DNA from 2 places in the Pseudonocardia halophobica genome. Region 1 is predicted to be linked to the other one. Evidence: riboswitches for the same ligand, from Rfam matches in the RefSeq annotation. Region 1 holds a riboswitch; the other holds the start of a gene.

Region 1 (4,203 bases):
GGATGGAGGTGCTCCGCGTAGGTGATCTCACTGGGCTCGTGGGGCTGCTGCTCCGCACCGTCCCCGGCCTGTCCCTCGGACAGCGCTGCGTCGTCTGACATCTACTCTCCGTGCTCGCCGCGACCCGGTCGTCGCCCGGGGTGGGTGTACCACCCGACCGTGCGGGGACACGACGGTGACGCGCCGACGATGCGCCCGTCCACCCGACCGCACAGGCCGAGCGGCGCGTCCCGCCGCCCGGCGGCGGGGCACCCTGCCGCCGGGCGGGATCAGTGCCCGCAGGCCGCCCCGCCCGGCCCGGCCACGGCGCCCAGCCGCAGCGGGTCGAGGTCGCGCGGGTCCGGGGTCGGGGTCCACCGGCCGTCGACCTCCCGGTAGTCCCACTGCGGACCCGCGGTCGCGACCGTGCGGACGGCCTCGACCAGCCGGTCGACGTCCTCCTCGGTCGTGTTCAGGCCGAGGCTGACGCGCACCGCGTCGGCGCCGCCGGCGAGGCGGGCGAGCAGCGGGTGGGCGCAGAAGCGGCCGTCGCGCACCCCGATGCCGTGCTCGGCGGACAACGCCGCGGCGACGAGCCCGGCCGGGACGTCGGTGACCGTGAAGGACGCGACCGCGACCCGGTCCGGCGCGTCCGCCCAGATCCGCAGGGGACGGACGCCGGCGATCCCGGACAGCCCGCTGACCAGGCGCGCGAGCAGGGCGCGCTCGTGGGCGGGGGCGATCTCGTCGATCACCGGGTCCAGCGCGCGGCAGGCGGCGGCGAGGGCGGCGGCACCGAGGACGTTCGGCGTGCCGGCCTCGTGCCGGTGCGGCGCCGGGGCCCAGCTGACCTCGGCGGTGCGGTCCTCGACGCCGACCGACCGGACCGCGCCGCCGCCGGCGAGGTACGGGGTGGCGACGTCGAGCCAGTCACGCCGCCCGATCAGCGCGCCGGCGCCGTAGGGTGCGTAGAGCTTGTGCCCGGACAGCACCACGTAGTCCACACCGGACGCCGCGATGTCGACCCGGCGGTGCGGGGCGAGCTGGGCGGCGTCGAGCACCACCCGGGTGCCGGCGGCGTGCGCGATCGCGCAGATCTCGTCGATCGGCAGGATCTCGCCGGTGACGTTGGAGGCGCCGGTGATCGCCAGCAGGGCGGTCCGCTCGGCGGTCAGCGCGTCCCGCAGGAGATCGAGCGTCTCGCCGACGGTGTCCGGGGCCCGCAGCACGCGGTGGTCGGTGCCGCGCCAGGCGAGCAGCGTGGCGTGGTGCTCGACGTCGAGGCACAGCGTGGCACCGGGGACGGCGCCGGCGAGCAGGTTGAGCGCGTCCGTGGTGTTGCGGGTGAACACGACGACGTCGTCGGCGCGCGCCCCGACGAACCGGGCCACGGTGTCCCGGGCGCCCTCGAGGACCGAGGTGCAGACCTGCGAGGCGTAGCCGGCGCCGCGGTGCACGCTCGAGTAGTAGGGGAGGAGCTCGGCCACGTGGTCGGCGACCGCGCGCAGCGCGGGGGCGCTCGCGGCGAGGTCGAGGTTCGCGTACGGCACGGTGCGGCCGTCGACCAGCGGGACCGGGAGCCCGGTGCCGACGAGCTCGGGCAGGGGCGTCGGCGCCGGGGTCGTGGTGAGGGTGGTGGTCGGGGTCGTCGCGGCGGTCGCGGTGCGCGTGGGCTCCTCGGCGGCCGTGCAGCCCGGGACCTCGGTGCAGAGCGGCGCCGAGTCGACCCGAGTGTCGACCTGGGTGCGGACGTCGGACATCGTGGATCCTCCCGGATCACTCTGGACCCGGTGCGGCACGAGGTGCCGGACGGAAGGGTCCGCGCTTGCCGGCCGCGGGTCCGCGGCGGCCCGGTCGTCACCCGGAGCACCCCACCGCGGAGGAGGGTTGCCGGCCAGCGAGCCGGGGCTTGGCGCTGGCGCTCTTGACCTGACGACGACGGTAGGTGCCGATCCGCTGGACGGTCAAGTGTGATCCGGGCCGCGGAAACCGCGGCCGGAATGACCGGACATTGCGGCCGCACGCGTTCCGGATCGGCGTCGAATGTCCGGTCTTCGGGCGGCCCGGCCCATTTCCGCGGCATTTCCGTCCCGTTTTTTCCGAACCGGGACGGCTGGTCACTCTGCGTCCATGGCCGACGGGAGAGGCGTCGTCACCCGGTTGAGGGAGGGCGTCGGAGAACCGCCAGGTCGAGCCGCTGACACGTGATCGGTTCCCGGCCAGGTCGACACGATCGCGTGAACAATCCGGCCCCCGTCACACGTCGCCGTGGACCCGTTCCGGCGCCGATGAACCGCCGAAACGAGTGGCCTGGGCCACGGGAAAGGACCGGAAATGGGTCCGGAACGGCCGTGGGACGACCCTCTGTCCGACCCCGGTGATCTCCACTGCTCCGTCCGGATGACACAGTTCCGGCCATGCGCCTCACCGACCGCTTCGCCTATCGACGTCACGTCGATCTGCGTCGCGTGGCGAGCGCGCTGTGTAGCGCGACGGTGAGCTGAGGCCCGGGCCCGTCCCGGGCCACCGCCTCGCCGACCCTCGCTCCGGCGCACCGCCCGTCCCCGCCCGCCCGGCTCCGTCCGGTCCCCGCCGGTCGTCGTCTCCGACACGGCCGTCACGCGGCACGAGTGCCGCCCACCCGGGCCGCCGGACCGGGCCCAGTCGGACCGACCCCGTCGACCCGACCCGGCCCGTCCGTCGGACGGTGCACCAGGCCGTGCCCACCGCCGCCCGCCCCACCGTCGCAGGTCCGTCCACATCGGACCCCTCGGCTGGTCCCCGGGTGCCGGTCCGCCGCCGTCCGCTCCCCAGACGAGAAGAAGTGGAGACACTGTCGTGCCGCGACACCGATACCGACCACCACGGTCGGCACTGACCCGGGTCGCCGGGTCCGCGACCCTGGCGGCCGCCGCCGTGGTCGGCCTCACCGGGCCGGCCCAGGCCGCCACGCCGGACCTGGTGCTAGACCTCGCGCCGCTGCTCACGGCCCACAACGACGAGGAGCCGGCCCCCGCGCCGGAGGCACCGTACGTGGAGCCGTCGTCCACGGCGTTCGAGCAGGGCGACCTGCTGAACCAGGGCCGCGACCTCGCCCCCGCCGGCGTCCCGATCGCCGGGCTGACCCGGTCGGCAGTGGGCGCGCCCGGCCGACTCCTGCCGAGCTGAGGCCGGGATGCGCGCACCGAAGAAGATCCTGCTCGGGCTCCTGGCCCTGGGCGTCGTCGCCGGGGTGACCACCCTGCCGGGCGGCGACGCGTATGCCGACGTCGAGACCGTCAAGTCCGCCGTGAAGGGGGCCGACGGCAAGGACTACTGGGTCGAGAACAACATCGACACCGACGCCGCCGAGGACTCGCGCGGCGCCTCCACCCGACCGGAGTACATGGTCGTGTGGGCCGGTGACGAGAACGTCGCCGACACGGTGGTCCCGGACGTCAAGAACCTGCCCGGGTCCCTGACGAACCCGACCGACAAGGTCACGGGCGCCCTGCCGGGCCCGGACTTCATGGCGGTCGTCGACGTCACCACGGGCTCGCCCAGCTATGGCAAGGTCGTCAACACCGCGACCGTCGGCCCGCTGGTCGAGAACGAGCCGCACCACATGCAGTACTCGTGGCGCAAGGGCGACAAGATCTACGCGGGTGGCCTCTACTCGGCGGCCACCTACGTCTTCGACGTGTCCGCGCTGCCGGAGCTCAAGCTCTCCGGCATCAGCCTCCCCAGCCAAACCCTCTGCGGGTCGGTGCCGGACGCGTACTGGGTTCTGAACGACGGAACGGCCTACGGGACCTACATGGGCGGCCCGGTCGTCCCGGGTCCCTGCACCTACTCAGGAGGTGAGGTCCGCACCGGCAACGGGTTCGCGGGCACGCCGGGTGAGGTCGTCCGGTTCGGTCCGGACGGGCAGAAGCTGGTCGAGGCCCCGGCCGCGACCACCACGCCGGAGGACCCGACGCAGTGCCTCACCATGCCGGCGCTCGGCCAGCCCAGCTGCGCCAACCCGCACGGCATCCAGGTCCGCGAGGACCTGAACACGATGGTCACGAGTGACTACGCCGAGCCGCGGACGATCATCCTCGACCCGGTGAAGGCGCCGTCCCCGTACCTGCGCCGGCCCACGGTCCGGATCTGGGACATCTCCGACCTGAACCACCCCAGGGTCAAGTCGGTGTCGTACCTGCCGACCGGTCCGCGTTCCGACGGCCGGGACCCGCTGCACAA
Region 2 (4,203 bases), 920 kb from region 1:
CGCGGTCCCCGCGGCCGCGTGCGTCGCCACGGCTCCGCTGATCGCAGGTCTCAGCGGCCAGCTCGGCCTCGTGGCCGTGCTGGCGAACCTGCTGGTGGTACCGGCGGTCGCGCCGGCGACGGTCCTGGGCGTGCTCGCTGCCGTGGTCTCCCCGCTGGCACCCGGCCTGGCCACCGCGTGCGCGTGGCTCGCCGGGCCCGCGGTGGCGTGGCTCGTGCTGGTGGCCGACCGCGCCGCGGCGATTCCCGGAGCAGTCCTGCCCTGGCCGGCCGGCGTGGGTGGCGCGCTCCTGCTGACCGGTGTGCTGCTGGTGCTGGTGGTGCTCCTCCGGTTCCGCCGCTCCCGGCTGCTCGTCCTCGCGGTCGTGCTCGGGCTGGCGCTCGTCCTGGTGCCCACGCGCGTGATCCGCCCCGGCTGGCCGCCCCCGGACTGGGTCGTGGTCGCCTGCGACGTCGGCCAGGGCGACGCGCTCGTCCTCGCCACGGGCGTTCCTGGCCAGGCGGTCCTCGTCGACGTCGGTCCCGACGACGGCCCCACGGACGCCTGTCTGCGCCGACTCGGCGTCGACGCGCTGGCGCTCGTGGTGGTCACGCACCTGCACGCCGACCACATGGGCGGTCTCGCGGGGGCGCTGCGCGGCCGGGCGGCCGGCGGGGTCGCACTGGGGCCGGCGCGCGAGCCGGCCGGGGCCCTGCGGCGGATCGCGCAGCAGGCGGCGGACGCCGGCGCGCCGGTGCTCGAGCTGACCGCGGGCCGTCGCCTCGCGTGGCCCGCCCTCACGCTCGACGTCCTGGCACCGGACCGCCCGCCGGAGTACGTCGACGGCGAGGACGGCACCGCCGTGAACAACACGTCCGTCGTGCTCCGGGCGACCACACCGGCCGGCCGGATCCTGCTGACCGGCGACGTGGAGCTCGACGCCCAGGCCGACCTCCTGCACAGCGGCGCGGACCTGCGGGCGGAGGTGCTCAAGGTGCCCCACCACGGCTCCCGCTCGACCAGTCCGGACTTCCTGCGGGCCGTCGCGCCACGGGTCGCCCTGGTCAGCGTGGGCGCGGGCAACTCCTACCGGCACCCGAACCCGGGCCTGCTGGACCTTCTGACGGCGTCGGGGGCCGTCGTGCGGCGCACGGACCAGTCGGGCGACGTGGCCTTCACGCGGGCCGACGAGCTGGTCGCCCGCGGGGACCCGCTCCCGGCCCCGCGCCGCTCCCGTGCGGGCCGCAGCACCCGGCGCCGGGCCTCCGGGACGACGACGGGCCCGGAGGAACGCGTCCTCCGGGCCCGGTCGTGGTTGCGGTGTGCCGGGTCAGCGGCCCTCGAGCGCCTCGCGGACGGCCTTGCTGGTCGACGGCACCATCGCGGTCGGGCGTGCGTGGGCAGACACGGCGTCGAGCGTCTTGAGCCCGTCGCCGGTGATCAGCAGGACGGTCTCGGCGTCGGGGTCGATCTTGCCGGCCTCGATCAGCTTCTTCGCGGTCGCCACGGTGACGCCGCCGGCGGTCTCGGCGAACACACCCTCGGTGCGGGCGAGCAGCCGGATGCCCTCGACGACCTCCTCGTCGGTCACGTGGCCGACGGCACCGCCGGTGCGGCGCACGGAGTCGAGGACGTAGGGGCCGTCGGCGGGGTTGCCGATCGCCAGCGAGCGGGCGATGGTGTCCGGCCGGACGGGCTGGACGAAGTCGTGGCCCTCCTCGAACGCCGAGGCGACGGGCGAACAGCCGGTGGCCTGGGCGCCGAAGATCTTGTAGGGCTTCTCGTCGACGAGCCCGAGCTTGATGAACTCGCCGAAGCCCTTGTCGACCTTGGTCAGCTGCGAGCCGGAGGCGACCGGGACGACGATCTGGTCGGGCAGGCGCCAGCCGAGCTGCTCGGCGACCTCGTAGCCCAGGGTCTTCGAGCCCTCGGCGTAGTACGGGCGGACGTTCACGTTCACGAACGCCCACTCCTCGTGCTCCGCGGCGAGCTCGGTGGCGAGGCGGTTCACGTCGTCGTAGTTGCCGTCGACGGCGAGCAGGGTGCCGCCGTAGACCGCGGTGGTGGTGATCTTCGCCTGCTCGAGCGAGGAGGGGATCAGCACGACCGAGTCCCACCCGGCGCGGGCGGCCGCCGCGGCGACGGCGTTGGCCAGGTTGCCGGTGGACGGGCAGCAGAGGACGGAGAAGCCCAGCTCGCGCGCGGCGGCGAGGGCGACGGCCACGACCCGGTCCTTGAACGAGTGGGTGGGGTTGCCGGTGTCGTCCTTCACCCAGAGCTTGCGGACCCCGAGCTCGGCGGCGAGCCGGTCGGCCTGGATCAGGCGGGTGAAGCCGGGCTCGGTGTTCGGGAAGGACTGGACGTGCGTCGGGACGGGGAGGAGGTCCTTGTAGCGCCAGATGGACTTGGGGCCGGACTCGATCGACTCGCGGGTGACGTGCGGGAAGTCGTAGGCGATCTCGAGCGGGCCGAAGCACTGCGGACAGGCGAACTCCGCGGCGAGCGGCGTCTGGTGGCCGCACTCGCGACAGGACAGGGCGCGGGCGGAGCCGAGGTCGAGGGTGGTGCTGGCAGGCGTGTCTGCAGTGAGAGTCATCAGATCTCCTCATCTGTCCCGCTGGCGCGGGCCGGAATTGGCACCTGGTCCGTCGACGTGCGCGCACCGAGCGGTGCGCTGCGCGGATCGTCGTTCGACGCCGGTTGCCGGGGCTTCGTCGGGCCGTTCCCTCTGCCCCTCTGGATGAGCCATATGCGGTTGTGCCGAGCAGGCTTCGTGCGCGGAGCGAGCGCGGCGTCCGGATTGATCCGGATGCCGTGCACGTTACGGCACCGGCCCCGCTCCCGGCCAGCCGCACTCACCTTCTGGGAGCCGTGTCACGGACTGTCGGTGCCGTGCGCGACGATGACCCGCGGGCCCGGCACGCCCGGGCCCCGGTGCGCGGCACCGCGCGACGCGTGCGAGAGGAGCCCGGCCCATGCCGGCCACGAAGCCGCCCGCCCCTGTGCAGCTCGTCGTGGGCGAGGAGGAGCTGCTGGTCGAGCGGGCCGTGAGCGAGATCCTCCGCGCCGCCCGGGCGGTCGATCCCGAGGCCGACATCCGCCGGTTCCGCCCCGCCGAGCTCACCCCGGGCGAGCTGGTCGGGCACCTGAGCCCCTCGCTGTTCGCGGAGGGCCGGGTCGTGGTGATCCAGGGGGCGCACGAGGCGGGCAAGGACCTGGTCGCCGCGATCATGGCCTACGTGGCCGAGCCGGCCGACGGGATCGTGCTGGTCGCGGTGCACGCGGGCGGGGCCCGCGGCAAGCAACTGGCCGACGACCTGCGGAAGGCCGGTGCGGCCGTCACCAAGTGCGATCGGCTGACCCGGGCCGAGGAGCGCGCCGACTTCGTGCGCGCCGAGGTGCGGCGGGCCGGCGGGTCGATCACCGCCGAGGCCGTGAGCGTGCTGCTCGAGGCGGTCGGGTCGGACCTGCGGGAGCTGGCCTCGGCCACGAACCAGCTGGTCTCCGACACGGGCGGGCAGGTCGACGGCCAGGCCGTGCGCCGGTACCACCGGGGCCGGGCCGAGTCGTCGGGGTTCGCGGTGGCGGACAAGGCGGTCGCGGGGGACCGGGCGGGTGCGTTGGAGGCGTTGCGCTGGGCGCTCGTGCTGGGCGTCGCGCCGGTCCTGGTGGCCGACGCGCTGGCCGACGCCGTGCGCACGCTCGCCAAGGTCGGCGCGGCCGGCCGGGGCGACCCCAACCGCCTGGCGGGCAGCCTCGGCATGCCGCCCTGGAAGATCCGCAAGGCGCAGGGACAGGTGCGGGCCTGGCGGCCGGCGGGCCTCGCGACCGCCATCGCCACGACCGCGCAGGTCAACGCGGACGTCAAGGGCGCGGCCGCCGACCCCGCCTACGCCCTGGAGCGCGCGGTCCTCGCGGTCGTCGACGCCCGAGGCACCGGCTGACCCGCATGCTGCAGCGTTAGGGAGCCATGACGCCCACAGGCACGCCCTGACACCGCGTTACGGAGCCATGACGCACCAGGAGTACGAACCGGCGCGCCACCACCTGAGAACGCGTCGACGGCACTGCCCCACGGGAAAGGGCAGTGCCGTCGACGGAACGCTCGACCGGGAAGAACCCGGGAGCTTCACCGGGCGCGCGACCGCGCCCGAGGACTCACGCGCCGATCTTGGCGACGCGCCTGGCGATGGCCGACTTGCGGTTGGCGGCCTGGTTCTTGTG

Evidence for each region. A riboswitch is a leader RNA that binds a small molecule or an ion and turns the genes downstream of it on or off. The one in region 1 is predicted to bind S-adenosylmethionine.
Region 2: linked by a shared signal. The riboswitch ahead of thrC (threonine synthase) and the one ahead of ACQP04_RS14985 (aminotransferase class V-fold PLP-dependent enzyme) in region 1 are both predicted to bind S-adenosylmethionine.

Annotation. Positions count from the first base shown of each region.
Region 1 is NZ_CP192046.1:3,113,554-3,117,756, forward strand. It holds gene treS (maltose alpha-D-glucosyltransferase) at 1-101, opposite strand, end outside; gene ACQP04_RS14985 (aminotransferase class V-fold PLP-dependent enzyme) at 270-1,739, opposite strand; SAM riboswitch class IV at 1,796-1,909, opposite strand; gene ACQP04_RS14990 (putative leader peptide) at 2,397-2,483, shown strand; gene ACQP04_RS14995 (hypothetical protein) at 2,818-3,147, shown strand; gene ACQP04_RS15000 (hypothetical protein) at 3,155-4,203, shown strand, end outside.
Region 2 is NZ_CP192046.1:2,194,231-2,198,433, forward strand. It holds partial or broken gene ACQP04_RS10490 (ComEC/Rec2 family competence protein) at 1-976, shown strand, start outside; gene thrC (threonine synthase) at 1,310-2,575, opposite strand; SAM riboswitch class I at 2,582-2,726, opposite strand; gene holA (DNA polymerase III subunit delta) at 2,955-3,923, shown strand; gene rpsT (30S ribosomal protein S20) at 4,138-4,203, opposite strand, start outside.